DNA from 4 places in the Janthinobacterium glycogeni genome. Region 4 is predicted to be linked to each of the others. Evidence: predicted binding sites of a transcription regulator. Region 4 holds the regulator's gene; each other region holds the start of a gene.
What was found. Region 4 encodes FNR, which switches genes on or off when oxygen is low (the NO sensors DNR and NnrR bind a similar motif). Its sites were predicted from a motif close to TTGATNNNNATCAA; they were not measured.
Positions count from the first base shown of each region.

Region 1: a site for FNR is predicted at 2,653-2,666, ahead of cydD (thiol reductant ABC exporter subunit CydD). Genes of this name have one in related genera too.
Region 2: a site for FNR is predicted at 2,065-2,078, ahead of ACQ4W4_RS14175 (glycine-rich domain-containing protein). Genes of this name have one in related genera too.
Region 3: a site for FNR is predicted at 2,715-2,728, ahead of ACQ4W4_RS01140 (OmpW/AlkL family protein). Genes of this name have one in related genera too.

Region 1 is NZ_JBNYXP010000007.1:103,569-107,970, reverse strand. Features, by position in the region: gene ACQ4W4_RS17665 (amino acid ABC transporter ATP-binding/permease protein) at 1-904, opposite strand, end outside; gene cydD (thiol reductant ABC exporter subunit CydD) at 901-2,589, opposite strand; gene ACQ4W4_RS17655 (GbsR/MarR family transcriptional regulator) at 2,727-3,278, shown strand; gene ACQ4W4_RS17650 (PEP-CTERM sorting domain-containing protein) at 3,584-4,150, shown strand; gene ACQ4W4_RS17645 (hypothetical protein) at 4,308-4,402, shown strand, end outside.
Region 2 is NZ_JBNYXP010000005.1:280,890-285,291, forward strand. Features, by position in the region: gene ACQ4W4_RS14160 (hypothetical protein) at 1-196, shown strand, start outside; gene ACQ4W4_RS14165 (hypothetical protein) at 441-665, shown strand; gene ACQ4W4_RS14170 (hypothetical protein) at 908-1,147, shown strand; gene ACQ4W4_RS14175 (glycine-rich domain-containing protein) at 1,235-1,948, opposite strand; gene ACQ4W4_RS14180 (sensor histidine kinase) at 2,137-3,996, opposite strand; gene ACQ4W4_RS14185 (glutamine--tRNA ligase/YqeY domain fusion protein) at 4,200-4,402, opposite strand, start outside.
Region 3 is NZ_JBNYXP010000001.1:249,445-253,846, forward strand. Features, by position in the region: gene ACQ4W4_RS01125 (methionine ABC transporter ATP-binding protein) at 1-430, shown strand, start outside; gene ACQ4W4_RS01130 (methionine ABC transporter permease) at 423-1,097, shown strand; gene ACQ4W4_RS01135 (MetQ/NlpA family ABC transporter substrate-binding protein) at 1,123-1,950, shown strand; gene ACQ4W4_RS01140 (OmpW/AlkL family protein) at 2,032-2,649, opposite strand; gene fur (ferric iron uptake transcriptional regulator) at 2,985-3,422, shown strand; gene ACQ4W4_RS01150 (MerR family transcriptional regulator) at 3,492-3,857, shown strand; gene ACQ4W4_RS01155 (NAD(P)H-dependent oxidoreductase) at 3,917-4,402, shown strand, end outside.
Region 4 is NZ_JBNYXP010000006.1:376,853-381,254, forward strand. Features, by position in the region: gene ACQ4W4_RS16820 (response regulator) at 1-821, opposite strand, end outside; gene fnr (fumarate/nitrate reduction transcriptional regulator Fnr) at 1,061-1,819, shown strand; gene ACQ4W4_RS16830 (FixH family protein) at 1,957-2,481, opposite strand; gene ccoG (cytochrome c oxidase accessory protein CcoG) at 2,581-3,963, opposite strand; gene ccoP (cytochrome-c oxidase, cbb3-type subunit III) at 3,968-4,402, opposite strand, start outside.

The DNA.
Region 1 (4,402 bases), on a different contig from region 4:
CCGCAAACGGTTCCACGGCCGTCAGGGCGATCAGCAGGGCCAGGGCCGCCAGCGGCACACTCATCGTTTGCTGTTCGACCAATGCGGCCACGGCCAGCAGTACCGCTGCCAGGGTCGCACTGCCCGCCACGCCATACGCGGCGCCGGCCGCCGTTTCCAGGCGCAGCAAGGCGACATCGGCTTGCGCCAGCGCGCGGTCGATCTGTCCCAGCGCGGCGCACTGGGCGTCGATGCGGCCCGCCATCACCAGGTCCGTCTGGCCCGCCACCAGGTCGATGGTGGCGGAGCGCAGTCTTTCGATGGCGCGCGAGCGCACGATGGCGGGACGGCGCGCGCGGCGCGCCAGAAGCCAGCCGATGCCGCCGCCGGCGGCCAGCAGCCATGCGGCCAGGCCCAGGCCCAGCTGCCACTGCATCACGCCCAGCGCCACGCCGGCCAGCATGGCCACGCACAGTGCCGTGAAGGCGGGCACCAGCAGGCGCAAGTACAGCGCTTCGAGCGCGTCGATATCGGCCGTCAGGCGGAACAGCAGCTTGGCGGGCTGGCGCAGCAGCCGGCTGGCCGCTTCCGGGCGCGACCAGCCGCGAAACAGTTGCACGCGGATGCCGGCCAGCGCGGCGAACGTGGCGTCGTGCGTGACGAGCCGCTCCGCGTAGCGCGAGCCCGTGCGGCCGATGGCCAGCAGGCGGATGCCGGCCGACGGGCCGAAGACGTCGAACACGATGGCGGTGGACGCGTGCAGGCCGGCGATCGACGTGGCCGTGATGAACCAGCCGGACAAGCCCAATAACGCCATGCCGGCCACCGCCGTCAGGGCCGCCAGCATGGCGCCCCCGATCAGCTTGCCGGGCTGGACCAGCAGCAATTGCCGCAGGACGGGGTTCGCTATGCGTGAAGTTTTCATGCGCGCAACTCCTGTTCCAGGGCGCCGGCATCGACCTGCACCGTGCGCTGCAGGCGGCCGGCCAGCACGGGGTCGTGCGTGGCGACAAGCATCGTCTTGCCCTTGGCCAACTCCAGCAAGGCGTCCGTGACGCGCGCCGCCGTTTCGCTGTCCAGGTGTGCCGTCGGTTCATCGACCAGCAGCAAATCCGCATGCGGATGCAGGGCCACGCGGGCCAGCGCCAGGCGCACGGCTTCGCCGCCGGACAAGCCGTGGCCGCCGTCGCTGAGCATGACGGCCGGCTGCGCCTGCGCCACGCCAGCCAGGTCGGCCAGGTGCAGCGCCTGCGTCACGTGCGCGGCGTTCGCGTCCACGCGGCCCAGGGTCACGTTCTGGCTGACGGACGCGGCAAACACGTGGGGGCGCTGCCCCATCCACGCCATGCGCTGGCGCACGGTATTGACGGTGCTGTCATTCAGGCGCACGCCGCCGATGCGGATATCGCCGCCGCTGGCGGGCAGCAAGCCGGCCAGCAGGGACAGCAAGGTGGTCTTGCCGGCGCCGCTGGCGCCCAGCAGGGCCACGTGTTCGCCGGCCCTCACCTTCAGGTCGAAGCGGTCGAACACGGCCGCTTCGCCGGGATGGGCAAAGCGCAGTTGATGGATGTCAATGGCGGGCGGCGCTGCCACCGCCATGGCGGCGGCGGACACGGCGGCCACTTCCACACCGGCGCCCGGCAAAGGCACGCCCTCGCCCGCCAGGTCGTGCAAGCCGGCCAGGCCCGCTTCGCCGGCCGCCTTGTCGTGCCAGACGGCGGCCAGCTCGCGCAGCGGCTCGAAGAACGCGGGCGCCAGCAGCAGGATGAACAAGCCCTGCCCCAGCGTCAGTTCCCGGCCCCAGGTGCCGAAATGGAGGCTGCCCAGCAAGGAAAAGCCGATGAAGGCGGCCACCATGGCCACGCCCAACGCGGAAAACAGCTCCAGCACGGCGGACGACAGGAAGGCGATGCGCAGCACCGCCATCGTGCGCCGGCGCACGGATTGCGACGAGGCGTCCAGCCGCGCGGCCGTGGCGTCGACGGCGTCGAGCGCGCGCAAGGTGGCCAGGCCGCGCAGGCGGTCCAGCAGGAAGGCGTTCATGCTGCCCATTTCCACCATCTGCGCGCGGCTGGCCGCCTGCGCGCCCATGCCCACGAGCGCCATAAAGACGGGAATCAGGGGCGCGGCGATGAGCAGGATCAGCGCGGCGATCCACGACAGCGGCGTCACGACGGCGAGAATCACGAGCGGCACGAGCATGACTTTCCAGCGCGCCGGCTTGTAGCGCACCAGGTAGGGCACGATGGCTTCGGCCTGCTCGGCGATGACGCTGGCCGCCTGGCCCGACTGCGCGCGCTGGCGGTCCAGCGGCGAACGGCGCGCCAGCGCCTGCGCCACTTGCGCGCGCAAGGTGGACAGGTGCGCACGCGCGGCCGCATACATGCGCCGCGCGCCCCACGCTTCGCAGCCGGCGCGCAGCACGCCCAGCAGCAGCACGCCAGCGGCCGGTAACAGAGCCGCGCGCCACGGTGCGCCATCGAGCATGGCTTGCACGGCCCAGGCCAGCAAGGCCGCTTGCGGCAGCCACAGCAAGGCGGCGCCGCCTGGCGCCAGACTGGCGGCACGGGGAAGAATAAAGCGGGGCAAGGACAGTGGCGAGGTCGTCATCTTATACTTTTTTAGTTTTCAGAATTTTCTGTAAATTCGATTTTTTGCATAATACTGCGAAACATGACATATATCAATTGACCCTGGCGGTTTGGCGTGAAAAAATTCAGATAATTATGAAAATTCAAAATATCCAAATGACGCCGCTGATCCTGACCTTCGTCAGCCATTTCGGCGAGATGGGCAGCCGCTGGGGCTTTAACCGCACGGTGGGGCAAGTGTACGCCTTGTTGTTTGTCGCGGAGCATCCCTTGCACGCGGACGAAATCGCGGAGCACCTGAGTTTTTCACGCTCGAACGTGAGCATCGGCCTGAAGGAATTGCAGGGCTGGGGCCTGATCCGCCAGTCGCGGATTCCCGGCGACCGGCGCGAGTATTTTTCCTCGCTGGGCGACGTGTGGCAAATCTTCCGCGTGGTGGCCGCCGAGCGCCGCCGCCGCGAAGTGGCCCCGACCCTGACGGTGCTGCGCGAAGCGCTGCTGGCGCCGGCCACGGAACCGGTGGACCAGTATGCGCAGGAGCGCATGCGCGAAATGTATGAACTGGTCGACCTGGCCAATACCTGGTTCGACGACTTGCAGCGCCTGTCGCCCGAATCGATGGCGCAGCTGATGAAAATGGGCGCCAAGGTGCAAAAGCTGCTCAATGCCAAGGATCGCCTGTTTGGCGTCAGCAATAACAGCGACTGAAGTCCCGCCTCCCCTCTCCTCCAAAGCCGAGAAGCCGCCAGCACCTGCTGGCGCGCCTTGTCAAGCCCTCCCCCGACATCCTGTTCACTATCGCTAGCACAGCCATACATAGCCGTATGCGATGTTGTCAAGCAAACCAATAGAATTATTAAAATTGTATTAGTTTAGATCAAGAGTAAGCTTTCATCTGCGTATCCGCTACGCGCAGGAAATAGCTAAAAAATGGGCAATGGGATGACTTCCCCGGCATGCAGGGACGCGTCCCAACACGATGAAGCGACTGTCTCAAGCACAAGGGGATTTTCATGAAAAGCGTAAAGATTATTGCCATCAAGGCATCCATGCTGGCCGCAGTGACCGTGCTGGCAAGTGCGGCGCAAGCCGCCACCTGGGTCGATGTAGGCCCGGCCAGCGGCTTCGTCATCGCCGGCAGCACCGTCACCTATTCGCCATCGCCGGCACTGCAGGTGAAATATTATGATGACAATCTGGTGCCGCAGAGCCCTTCGGACATTCAGGGCTATATCAATGGCGTCTTCGGCAGCAGCCTGGGCGCCGCCGTTTCGTATTGCGACAATGCCACCTCGGGCTGCACTGCCGGCACCACGGCAGGCCTGAGTGGCGGCATCAATTCCTATACGAGCGCGGCCGCCTATGACTACCTGGCCATCCACTTCGGCCAGGGCGAACTGGTATTCCACTGGGCCGCTCCGGTGGCTGCCGGCACCACCTTCACGGTGGCGGGCCTGCCCAAGGATCTGAGCAACTACAGGGCCTTCATTTCCGCCGTGCCGGAACCTGAAACCTATGCCATGCTGCTCGCCGGCCTGGGCCTGCTGGGCCTCCTGGCACGCCGCCGCCAGGGAAAGTAAGTGCCATCAGCGGCCGCGGTGCACCTGTGGCCGCTGCCGCCTTTGCCAACCGCATCTTTACGCCGCGCTTGCGGCGCCAGGCCTGCTTTTTACACCATCTTTAGACTTCCCTCGCTATGCTCGACGGCATCAACTGCTGATCGACGAGGGAAAACTCATGAATGAACAACCGTTTCAGCCACGCACGCGCAGCGTGATCCGCCGCCACCTGCCCGTACGGGAGCGGCTGCGCCTGGCCCGGCTGGCCAGCAA
Region 2 (4,402 bases), on a different contig from region 4:
CCTCGACGATGACGCCGCCATCAAGCTGGTCGTGGCGGCGCAGGACGCCGAATTTTTTGTCCCGCACGATGCGCATGAGGAAATGCGTACCGTCGAGCAAGCCAAGAAAGATGCGGTTGCCCTGTTCGAGCGCAAGCAGAACCGCCAGCAAACGCAGGAAAAACAACAACAGCGCGTGCGCCAGCAAAAGAAATAAGGATGGGGGGGCTGTGCCTCTGGCCGCCAGGTCGTGGGACAGCACGGGCTGCGGCGCAACGCCGGGGCCGTGCCATTTGATGCAGCACAAACGCGTCAGGGCGCGCTGGCGATATGGTGAGCAATGTCGTCACGCGTCCGGGCCTCTTGTGGCGGGCTCTACACAGCGCGACGCTGTTTCCCGTCAGCAGGAGCGAGCCATGCGAGCTACGAGTCACCCCAGCAAGGAGCAGGTCCGCGCGTATATGCGCCGGCGCGAACGAGCGCTGCAGCCGCCGCCGCCGCCCGATGAAATTCGCCGGCAGCTGGCCTGGTGCCGCATCGACGATTTTTCATGCAACTGCCTTTCGTCCACCCCGGCCGGCGTGGCCGCGCAAGGCTGGCATCTATCCGCGGAAATGACCCGCCTGGGCGCCCTCATGGCGATTGCCTGGCTCATGCACAGCGGCGTTCCTCATTGTAAAAATTGATGACTTGCAGCAAATTTTCCCGATTTGGGTTATCCTCTAGCACATTCCAAGTGCGTCAATTCTCTTCAATTATCACAATTTTGCTTTAAGTTACGCAAAAATCAACAATAGCGTGTATTATATTGTTTGTGGCGTAAAAGCCGCATAAGTGATGGCGCTTTTTCGTGTGTTTACCCTGAATTATAGCGAAAGAGGCATTCGGTTTCTTTTTGCTCTAATACAACAAGTACGGATTTTTGATCATGTCTCTCAAACAAATTACCTCTTTGCCTACCTACAACCCGAATCGCGTCCTCGATGCGATCATCGACAAGCTGCAACTGAAAAACGATGCCGCCTTGTCGCGAGCTCTGGAAGTGGCGCCACCTGTTATCAGCAAGATTCGTCACAACACCTTGCCGATCGGCGCCACGATCCTCATCCGCATGCATGAAATCAGCGATTTCAGCATTCGTGAACTGCGCGAGTTGATGGCTGCCTAAGAGCGCCTGACAGACGGCAAACTGAGAGGTGCCGTCTGGGTAAGTCAGGCTTGCCGCGTGCGGCAGCCACAGCTGTTTTCCGCTTGTCTATTGCGCGTCGCGGTTCAGTACCGGACGATCGACATAGAAGCGCCCCGTTTCCAGGCCAGTCGAAGACGATTTGACCACCGCCGCGGCCAGAGAGGCAGGCGCGCTGGAAAATGCGGTGCTGGCAGCGCCCGTCGCGCGGCCCGAATACGCCGTCGCCTGCACGGCCGCACTGGAAAACGCCGTCTGCACGGCCCGGCCCGAGTAAGCGGTCGCCTGTACCGCGCGTCCGGAATACGCTGCCTGTACCGCGCGTCCAGAATACGCTGCCTGTACCGCACGTCCCGAATACGCCGCCTGTACGGCGCGCCCCGAATACGCCGTTTCTGCGCGGATGTAATCTTCTCCGAACGTTTGCTCATACAACTGCTTCATGCGCTCGCCCACGCGTTGGTGCGCCGCTTCGTCGTCTTCGCCGCGCAAGCCGATGTACGGAAAGTGATGGAGGAAGTAACCGAACACCTGCTCGCAGTCCGCCGCATATTTCAGGGTGTCGAGGATGTGGTAGTGCCAGAAGGTGTCGACATCCATCAGTGGCGCCGTTTCTTCTTCCGGAAACTGTTTCATCAGGATCAGGAAGCGGCGGTATTCGAATTCCACCGCATTTGCCTTTTCCAGGCTCCATCCTTCGCCTGACTCCCGGTGCATCAGCTTGACCTTGATCGCGTCCAAATTCAAATCGGCAATTGCCTTGAAACTGTCGTTCGTATCCATGAATGTCCTTTGGTAAAGAGCGTTGTGGGAAATACGGTGAAACTAGGGAAGGCGGCGGGTGTGTACTCCTGGCAAGTAGTCGAGGAATGCCTGACCCATGGCGGGCGGGCGCTGAGTTGTTCTACATCAATATTGCATCTAATTACGAAATATGCAAGCTGAGCTTGTTTCAAGCGGGAGCGCGCCTGTCAGCCGCTGGCCCGGCTTTCTTCCTGGTAGGGAAACGCGGTGGCGTCCGCGCCCAGCGGCACGCTGACGTGCACGGTCATGCCGGCGCCGGGGCTGCTTTCGATGTAGAAAGTGCCGCCCAGTAACTTGATGCGTTCCTCGATGCCCACCAGGCCAAACGAGCCCAGCTTGTTGCGCCCCTCGATGGCCGCGCCCACGCCGTTGTCGCTGATACTCATCGATAGGGTATCGCGGCACTTCTCCAGCTTGACCTGCACGCGGCTGGCATTCGCATGCTGCGAAATATTGCTGAGCGATTCTTGCAGGATACGGAACAGGGCCGTCGCGCACTGATCGCTGAGGCAAATGTCGCCATGGCTTTCATTCACTTCGCAGGCGATGCCCGTGCGCTGGCGAAATTGCGCCACCTGCCATTCGACGGCCGCATTCACGCCCAGGTCCAGCACGGTAGGGCGCAAGTCGTTGATGATCTGCCGCACGCTTTTGATGGTGGCGTCGATCTGCTCCAGGGTCGAGCGGGCGCGCGCGTTCAGACGCGGGTGGCGGCGCTGCGTGCGCGAGGCCAGCATGTCGGCGTCGATGCGCAGCACCAGCAGGTTCTGTCCCAGATCGTCGTGGATTTCGCGCGCGATGCGCTTGCGTTCTTCTTCCTTGATCTGGTCGGCGTGGGCCGCCAGGCGGCGCAGTTTCTGGTGCGACAGCTGCAGGCGGATCTGGCTGGCGCGCAATTCCTCCGTCATGCCCGTCGCCATCTGGATGGCGCGCTGGCGCGATGATGCCAGCGTGTGGAACAGCATGTACAGCAGCATGGCGCTGGCAAAGCCGGTCAGCAGGGCCAGCCATGGCAAGAAGGCGTCGAAGCGCGTGTACAGGTCGCTCTTGCGCACGCTGAACAGCGCTTGCCACAGGCGGCCATTGTGTTCGATCAGCATCGTGCTGCTCAGGTAGCGGCCCGAGCTGCCGGGCAGCCACCATGGCGCGTGCATGCCCGCCGTCGTGCTATCGAAAATGGGGCGCATATCGTGCGGCAGCCGCAGCGGGACGTTCGGCTGTTCAAGCGCCTGCGGGCCGATATCGAACAGGGTCAGGCGGACGTTGCGCACCGGCATGTCGGCCAGCGCGCTGCGCATCATCGTCACCAGGTCGTAGCCGATGCCGACGGAACCCTGGTAAGCGGCGCGCCGCTGCTCCACCGTATCGACCGGCATGCCGTAGCGGTACACGGGCAGGCGCATGGCCATGCCCGTCAAGTGGGGACGGCCTTCCATCGGCACGGGCACGCCGGAATTGCTGATCTGCCCGGAATCGCGCGACTGCGCCAGCAGATCCGCGATCAGGGGGCGCGAGGCGATGTCATAGCCGTACTTTTCCGGGGCGCTGGCAATCGGCTCGATGTACACCAGCACGGAATAGTGGGCGCGCGGGGCGGGCGGATGGATGGCAAACGCCGGATAACCGTCGCGCCCGGGCGGATAGTCGCGCTGCACGGCCGCTTCGAAGGCGGCGCGCCGCGTCTCGTCGAGTTCCTGGCTGTAATTGAGGTTCATCACCCCCGGGTAGTTCTGTTGCAGGGCGATGTTCGCCACATAGCGGTGGAATTGCTCGCGGCTCACGTGTTCGTTGGCGTGGAACAGGCTGGCCGTGCCGCGCAACAGGTTGGCATACGACTTGACGCGCGATTCGATGTTTTTCTGGGTATTGCGAGCCAGATTGTTGAACAGGTCGCCGGCATCGTTTTCGATCGACAGCGAGGCGGCCATGTAGAACAGCAAGCCTACCATCATCGACATCACAAAGCCGAGCAGCCACTGCGGTCTTTTTTCAGCAGACAAGGGGTGTTCGCTTGCAGTAGAAGACATCGCCATCCGCATCAGGAAGAGGAATCGGGTGCCGCCTGGGCGACTGTGTTGTGCAAGCGCTATCGAAATTGCAAATTGCTCAATAGCTGCCTAATATACAAAATTATCGTGAATGTAGTCAACAGGCAATATTCTGTCGTGACATATATTGTTGAAACGAAAAAAAACCGCCGCAGCGGTTTTTTTGTGGGTCGTCCGGCGCCTTATTTTGCGGGCTGCCAGCTGTCTTTCAGGGTGACGATGCGGTTGAAGACGGGCTTGCCCGGCTGGCTGTCGACCCGGTCGGCCGCGAAGTAGCCGTGGCGCTCGAACTGGAAGCGCTGTTCCGGCTGAGCCAGTTCGGCGCCCGGTTCCAGCCACGCTTGCACGACTTCCTTGGCCAGCGGATTCAGGGCCAGCTTGAAGT
Region 3 (4,402 bases), on a different contig from region 4:
CGCCGCCAGAGTCGAGGAGTGCCTGGCGCTCGTCGGCCTGTCCGACAAGCTGCACAGCTATCCGGCGCAATTGTCCGGCGGACAGAAACAGCGCGTGGCGATTGCCCGCGCCCTGGCCAGCCACCCCGACGTGCTGCTGTGCGACGAGCCGACGTCCGCGCTGGACGCGGAAACGACGCGCGCCCTGCTCGACACCCTGCGCGACATCAATGCGCGCCTGGGGGTGACCATCGTCATCGTCAGCCATGAGCTGTCGGTGCTGGGCGCCATCTGCAACCGCGTGGCCGTCGTGGAAAACGGCGCCATCGCCGAACAATTCGATCTGAGCGACACGGCCACCCCGCGCAAGACGGCGCTGGGACGCGAGCTGGCGTATTACGGCACCGAGGCGTTTGAAGCCACCGCATGGAAGGATGCAACACATGTTTGAAGAATCGATCAATAACGTCATCAAGCTGCTGCCGGAAATCTGGGTGGCGCTGGGCCAGACCATGACCATGCTGGGCATCGGCCTCACGGCCGCCGTCCTGATCGGCGGCCCGCTGGGCATTTTGCTGTTCCTCGTCTCGGAAGGCCAGTCGCTGGAAAACCGTCCGCTGTCGACCATCCTCGGCTGGCTGGTCAATACCGTGCGCAGCTTCCCCTTCATCATTTTGCTCGTCGCGCTGACGCCGTTTACGCGCATCATCGCGGGCACCTCGATCGGCCCGCTGGCAGCGAGCGTGCCCCTGTCGTTTGCCGCCATTCCCTACCTGGCGCGCCTGGTGGAACAGAACCTGCGCGAAGTGCCGCGCGGCGTGATCGAGGCGGCGCACGCCATGGGCGCGTCGGAAATGCAGATCATCTTCCGCGTGCTGCTGGTCGAAGCGCGTTCCGGCCTGGTGCTGGCCCTGACCGTGCTGTCGATCAGCTTCCTGTCGTATTCGGCCGTGGCCGGCGTGGTGGGCGGCGGCGGCATCGGCGACCTGGCCATCCGCTACGGCTACTACCGCTTCGAGACGGACATCATGGTCGCCACCGTGGCCATCCTGATCGTGCTGGTGCAAACCATCCAGTTCGCCGGCACGCGCATCGCCAAGCGCCTCGACAAACGTTAATCCCTATTCAGAAACAAGGACCTGCATGAACCACCTTCGCCGCAATCTGCTCCTGGCCGCCGCCAGCCTGGCCTTCGCCACCGCCGCCCATGCCAAGGACCCGAAAGAACTCGTCATCGGCACCAGCTCCGGCCCGTATTCAGACCAGCTGAAGCTGGGCATCAAGCCTATCCTGGAAAAACAGGGCTACAAGGTCAAGATCGTGGAATTCAACGACTACGTGCAGCCGAACTACGCCCTGGCCGAAGGTTCGCTGGACGCCAACGTGTTCCAGCACATCGTGTATCTGACCAAGTTCGCCACCGATAACAAGCTGCCATTGAGCGCACTGATCACCGTGCCGACCATGCCGATCGGCCTGTACGGCGGCAAGCAGAAAACGCTGGCGGAAGTCAAGAACGGCGCCACCATCACCATGCCGAACGATCCGACCAACCAGGCGCGCGCGCTGGTGATGCTGGCCAAGATGGGCTGGATCAAGCTCAAACCGAACGTCGACCCGCTGCGCGCGTCCGAACGCGACGTGCTGGAAAACCCGAAGAAGCTGAAACTGGTGCCGCTGGAAGCGGCGCAGCTGCCACGCTCGCTGGCCGACGCCGACTACGCTTTTGTCAACGGCAACTTCGCCCTGGCTGCGGGCATGAAGCTGACGTCGGCCCTCGCCGTGGAAAAGATCTCGGACAGCTACATCAACCTTGTCGCCATCCGCACGGCCGACAAGGCCAAGCCATGGGTCAAGGACCTGGAAGCGGCCTACCGCTCGCGCGCCTTCCTCGACGCGACGAACAAGTATTTGGCCGGCTACGAAAAGACGGACTACCAGCTGGCGCTGGAAAAGACGCTGAAAAAATAAACGGCGTGCACCAAACGTAAAAAGGACGGCGAAGCCGTCCTTTTTTATTGTCCGCGCCTTGCGGGCGCTGTCATTCAATGCTTAGAAACGGTAACCCACACCAACGCCGATCAGGATAGGATCGACTTTGACTTCGCTGATCTTGGCGCCACCGGCCAGTACGTCGCTGCGGATCTGTACTTTCTTGATGTCGAAGTTCAAGGACCAGTTTTTGTCCAGTTTGTAATCGACACCGGCTTGCAGCGAGTAGCCCCAGCTGTCGTGCTCCAGGCGGCCTGCGCCGTTCAGCAATTTCACATCCGAGATATTCGTGTAGTTGATGCCGGCCCCCACGTATGGGCTGAACTGTTTTTCCGGCATGAAGTGGTATTGCAGCGACAGGGTCGGCGGCAGGTGCTTGAAGGTGCCGATCTTCGTGCCGGACAAGGTAACGTCATGCTTTTGCGGATACGTCAGGATCAGCTCGGCAGCGATGTTCGGCGTGAAGAAGTACGAAATATCGATTTCAGGAATCGTCTTGCTGCTGACGTGGATCGTGTCCGATGCGCCGATGCCACCAACAGGAGCAGATTTGTTGGCCGGATCGATGTGCACGGCGCGGGCACGGACCAGCCATGGGCTTTCCTGTGCCATGGCGTTGCCGGCGAAGGCGCCGATGGCGGCCAGGACGATTGCTGCTGCAGTTGCGGACTTTTTCATTCTAGTTCCCTCTTTTTGTCGTTAAGTAACGCTGCGAAGTCTAAGAGTGCAGTGCAACAAAAACTTTGATCCACATCAAATAGTGCTAGATAGCATCACTACAGGGATTTTTTCCTTTGCGCAGGTCAAGAAAATGCGGCAATGCAGCGTGAGCGCTTGCATGCCCCCATTCCGGCGGCCAGCCGGCCGCGCAATGGCTACTTGCGCCGATGTCACTGGATTGCCGCCTGCCCTTGCCGCATACTATTTTCAGTGCGCACATGAGAATGGTAATGATTATCATTTGCGATATAATGGCTTACCTCGCTCAACGACTACAAAAAGGAATGGGAGACATGGATATATTGAGGGAACTGCGTGAATCGGGCTTGAAAGTGACCATCCCCCGCTTGCGGATTCTGCAGCTGTTTCAAGAAGGCGGCATCAAGCACCTGAGTGCGGACGATGTCTACAAACTCTTGCTGGCCGAAAAGATCGACGTGGGCCTGGCCACCATCTACCGCGTGCTGATGCAGTTTGCCGAGGCCGGCATCCTGTTTCGCCGGCATTTCGAATCGGGCCACGCCGTCTTCGAACTGAACGAAGGCCAGCACCACGACCACCTCGTCTGCACGGGGTGCGGCAAGGTCGATGAATTCGTCGACGAAGGCATCGAACTGCGCCAGAACGAGATCGCCGCCGAACGCGGTTTCGTGCTGCATGAACACGCGCTGTCGCTGTACGGCACTTGCGCCGAATGCACGGCGAAAAAGATTCCGCCGCGCCGGGCCTGAAGCGGCCTGGGCCGCCTGGGCGCCACTGCCTTGCGGTAAGATTCGCTCACGCTTGAGAAAGGATCACGCATGTACATCGGAGAAATCGCCCGCCTGGCGGGCACCTCGCCCAAGGCCTTGCGCCACTATGAAGCGCTGGGCTTGCTGGGCGACGTGCGCCGTTCCGGCGCCTATCGCGTCTACACGCAGCACGACCTGGTGCAGGTCAAACTGATACGCCAGGCGCAGGTGCTGGGCTTCCGCCTGGCCGAACTGCTGCCCGTCCTGGCCGGCGACGATACCGACTGGGCCGCCCTGTCGCGGCACATCAACGCCAAGCGCGCGCAGGTGCGGCAGGATATCGCCCGCCTGCGCCAGCTCGACGCGCAGCTGGCCGACATCGACACGGAAATCCGTGACTGCCTGGCGCGCCAGCGTCTGCAAGCGGCCGCTTGACTCTGCCACTAGGGGCAGGCTTTAGCATGCAGGCTGTTCTTTACTGGAAAGCCCGCATCATGCCCCAAATAGCACCCAAACGCGTCTTGATCATCCTCGGCCACCCGTCCAGCGACAGTTTCTGCGCCGCCCTGGCCGAGGCCTACGCCGCCACGGCCCGCAGCGCAGGCCATACCGTGCGCGAACTGCGCCTGGGCCAGCTGGACTTCGACCAGAACCTGCATGAAGGCTACCGCCAGGTGCAGCCGCTGGAGCCGGACTTGCTGGCCGCGCAGGAAGCCATCAGCTGGGCCGACCACCTGGTGTTCGCCTACCCGATCTGGTGGGGCGGCGCGCCGGCCCTGCTGAAAGGTTTTGTCGACCGCATCTTCCTGCCCGGCTTTGCCTTCAAATACCGCCCTGGCAAGGCCTTTCCCGCCCAACTGCTGAAAGGCCGCACGGCGCAGCTGCTGGTGGCGATGGACACGCCGCCCTGGTATTTCCGCTGGGTCTACCGCATGCCGGGCATTCACCAGCTGCGCAAGACGACCCTGGAATTTTGCGGC
Region 4 (4,402 bases):
TCGAGGGGCAGCGAGGCGGCCAGCAGCCAGTTCACCGATTTCAGGCGCTTGAAGCTGTTGACGGCCGTGATGCCGCGGCTGTTGGTGCTGACCATGCTGCCTTCGCCATCCATCTTCAGCAGCTGCGTGGTCGTCAGGTTGGCGTTCGGCTGGCGCGGCTGCAGCAAGCGGCTGGTATCGGGATGCAGCACGTAGCGCGGCACGGCGCCGCGCGTGAGGATGAAATAATAGCCGCTCTTGCCGATCTTTTCCGAGCGCAGGCGTCCCAGCAGGTTGTCCTTGTACAGGCGCAGCACGCCGATCACCACGCCGGCCACCTGGCCATCGGCGGCCAGCACGGGCGCGGCCATCTGCACGATGGGCATGCCGCTCGATTTGCCCAGCATCGGCTCGGTGATCATGGGCTGGCGCGTGCGCAGCACGGTCTGGAAATACTCGCGCTCGGCGACGTTGATGCCGGCGCGCCCCGCCACTTCCGGCATGTCGGCCACGACGGCGCCGTGCGCGTCGAGCACCAGCACGTCGTCGAACAGCACCAGCATCGAGCGGCGCGAATAGTAGTCGCGCAATTGGGCGGGCTGGGCGATCAGTTCCGGCGGCTGCTGCCGGGCCGTCAGGGTGACGATCTGCAGCAGCATGGCCAGCTTGTCGTCGAGTTCGGCGGCGGTGCGGGTGATCAGCGACGACTGCTGACTCAGCAGTACCCGGGTGAAGTCGGCGCGCATGTGCTGCACCTGGATCATGGTGACCAGCGCGATCATGGCGATCGAGGTCAGGCTGGTGGCCAGCGCGACTTTTGCTTTGATGCCGAGAGGCTTCATGATTTCCTTTTCAGTACCGGGCGGCACAGGCGGCAGATAATGCTGTCAGGAATTTTCCTATCAATACCCCAGCTTAGCAAGCGCCGCCACGCAAATTGCCCTCTCCGCATGGGCTTTTGACGATGTTGCCATATAATTAAAGGCTGGACGTGGTTTATTCGCCGAAATTGCGGTGAAATTGGCACACGGCAACCCTGTATGCAGTAAACTTCTTATTGCATTTTCTAAAAGGTACCGACATGACTGAAGCGCTCCTTACTCCGACCTTGCCCACAGTGACCGTGGAAGCGTTGCGTGCGCGATGCTCGACCTGCAGCATGCATCAATTGTGCCTGCCGATGGGCCTCGATGTGGGCGACATGGACAGGCTCGACCAGATCATCGGCCGCCGGCGCAAGATCGTGCGCGGCGCTTCGCTGTTCCGCATCGGCGACTCGTTCCAGAATCTGTATGCGATCCGCCTGGGGCACTTCAAGACCTACCAGATCAATCCTGGCGGCGAAGAGCAGGTGACGGGTTTCCAGATGGCCGGCGAACTGCTGGGCATGGACGCCATCAGCGCCGACCGCCACCACTGTAATGCGGTGGCGCTGGAAGACAGCGAAGTGTGTGAAATCCCGTTTTCCAGCCTGGAACAATTGCTGGGCAATATGCCGACCCTGCTGCGCCATTTCCATCGCATGATGAGCCAGGAAATCACACGCGAGCAAAGTGTCATGCTGTTGCTGGGCAACATGCAGGCGACGCAGCGTTTTGCCGCCTTTATCGTCAACCTGGCGTCGCGCTATGAAGCGCGCGGCTATTCGGCCAGCAAATTTCAACTGCGCATGTCGCGCGAGGAAATCGGCAACTACCTGGGCCTGACCATCGAAAGCGTCAGCCGTTTATTGTCGAAATTCAAGAAGGAAGGCTGGCTGCGCGTCTCCAACCGCGAGATCGAGATCCTGCAGCCGGCCAAGTTGAAGGCTATTACGGCCGGCACGGACGTCTGCAAATAACAGCACCGTCAAAACCTACTGCGCGTCGCGCTTTGCGGCCTGCGATGCTCGCTGGCTCGGCGCCCCCGTGCATAGCACAGCTGTGCTTCTCAGCCACAAATCACTGCCGCTCGCTACGGTTTTCCCGGCACTGTACGTTATAGTTCCTCATCGGCATGCAGCGCGATGCTGCGTTGCAGCGGCCAGGTCCAGATGCCCGACAGGCGCCACTCGCGTTTGTCGTTTTCCACCAGCACCTGCCAGCGGCTGCGCTCGAGCATCGGCAGCGCCACGGAAAAATTGCCGGCCGCATCGGGCTGCACCAGCAGCTTGATATCCTTTTCCGGCAGGGTCGCATGCGCCAGGTGCAGCAGCAAAGGCTTCTGGTACGCCTTGCCGAAGCTGTGCACGGAACCGCTGAGGCGCGCTGCAGCGACGTCATATGACAGGGTCGTATCCATGGCCAGGTCGCTGGCGATCGTGTCGCGCTTCAAATCCTGGTTGATCGCCTTGCCCTGCTTGTAATAGTCGCCCACCACCAGCGCGTCGGGCTGCGTAAACGCGATATAGCCCATGAAGCTGCCGACGACCACGGACAGGCCGGGACCGATCATCAGCAGCCATGGCCAGCGATGCTTGTACCACGGTGCAACGGGAGGTTGCAGTTTCAGACTGTCGGACATGGTATTTCTCCTGTGTAAACGGCCAGTCCCCATGCGGGGACTGACCTTCCTGCAACTTCGTGGCGGCGAGGGCAGCCGGTCCCCGTCCGCCTTTCCTTGTTAACGTGGCACGATGAAGACCGCGCTTTCACGCACATGCAGCGACGGGTCGTCCAGCGAGTGCAATTCGATCGCAATCTTGTTCGAGCCCTTTTCGCCGACGCCGTGCGGCACGCGCAGGCGGATCGGCCAGCCCAGCGTTTCCGTCGGCTGCAAGGTCACTTCTTCGCGCGTCAGCAAGGTCAGGCCCGGCAAGCCGGAAGCGCTGATTTTGAAATGCTGGCTTTGCTCGGAGGTGTTCATGATCTGCAGACGATAGACGTTTTCGATCATGCCGTCTTCCACTTCGCGTCCCATCGAACCGCGGTCGCGGATCACGTCCATTTTCAGCGGCGTGCGCAGCGCCAGCGAAGTACACACGGCGATGATGATCAGGGCCAGGATGGACGTGTAGATCAGCACGCGCGGGCGCATGGCGCGCTGGCGGATCTGCTTCGAATTGAAGTTGTTTTCCATCGCATGGTCGGTGCTGTAGCGTATCAGCCCCCGTGGCCGCTCGACCTTGTCCATCACGCTGTTGCAGGCATCGACGCAGGCGGCGCAGCCGATGCATTCATACTGCAGGCCGTTGCGGATATCGATACCGGTCGGACACACCTGTACGCACAAGGTGCAATCGATGCAGTCGCCCAGCTTGTCGTTGTTGCCGGCCTTCTTGCTCATGGCGCCGCGTGGTTCGCCGCGCTTGGCATCGTAGGTGATGATCAGGGTGTCCTGGTCGAACATGGCGCTCTGGAAGCGCGCGTAGGGGCACATGTATTTGCACACCTGCTCGCGCAGCCAGCCCGCGTTGCCGTAGGTTGCCAGGCTGTAGAACAAGACCCAGAACCATTCCCAGGGACCGAAATTGAGGGTGGTCACCTCGCGCGCCAGTTCCTTGATCGGCGTGAAGTAGCCGACAAAGGTAAAGCCCGTCCACAGGGCGATGGCGCCCCATACCAGGTGCTTGGCCGTCTTCTTGAACGCCTTGCGCACGGAGGGGCCCTGCTTGTCGAGGGCCATGCGCGCGCTGCGCGTGCCCTCGATGCGGCGTTCGACCCACAGGAAGATTTCCGTGTATACCGTTTGCGGGCAAGAGAACCCGCACCACACCCGCCCGGCAATGGCCGTGACGAGGAACAACAAATACGCACAGATGATCAGCAGGGCCGCCAGATAGATGAAATCCTGGGGCCACAGCACGACGCCGAAAATGTAGAACTTGCGCGTGGTCAAATCGAACAGCAGGGCTTGCCTGCCATTCCAGGTCAACCACGGCAAGCCGTAGAACGCGAGCTGGGTAAGCCATACGCATACCCATCGCCAGGTAGCGTAGCGTCCTTTGGCCTCGCGAGGGTAGATTTGCTCGCGGGCCGCATACATCTTGATGACTTGAGGTTCCATTACATCATTTCACGGGCGTCTGGGGATTCGACAGGCTCCAGACATACGCCGACAGCACGTGTACCTTGGATTCGCCGAGGAAGTCGCTGAAGGCCGGCATGGTGTTGTTGCGACCCTTGCGCACGGTTTCCATGATGGTATCAGCGCTGCCGCCGTACAGCCAGATCTTGTCCGTCAGGTTAGGCGCACCGAGCATCTGGTTGCCCTTCGCGTCGGCGCCGTGACAGGCCATGCAGGCGCCGAACTTGGCCTTGCCCAGCACGGACTTGACGGGGTCCGACGTGGAACCGGACAGGCTCAGCACGTAATGGGCCACGTTCTCGACATCCTTTTCGGAACCCAGCGCGGCGCCCATCGGCGGCATCTGCCCATTGCGGCCGTGCATGATGGTGGTCTTGATGATGTCGGGATCGCCGCCATACAGCCAGTCCTTGTCGGT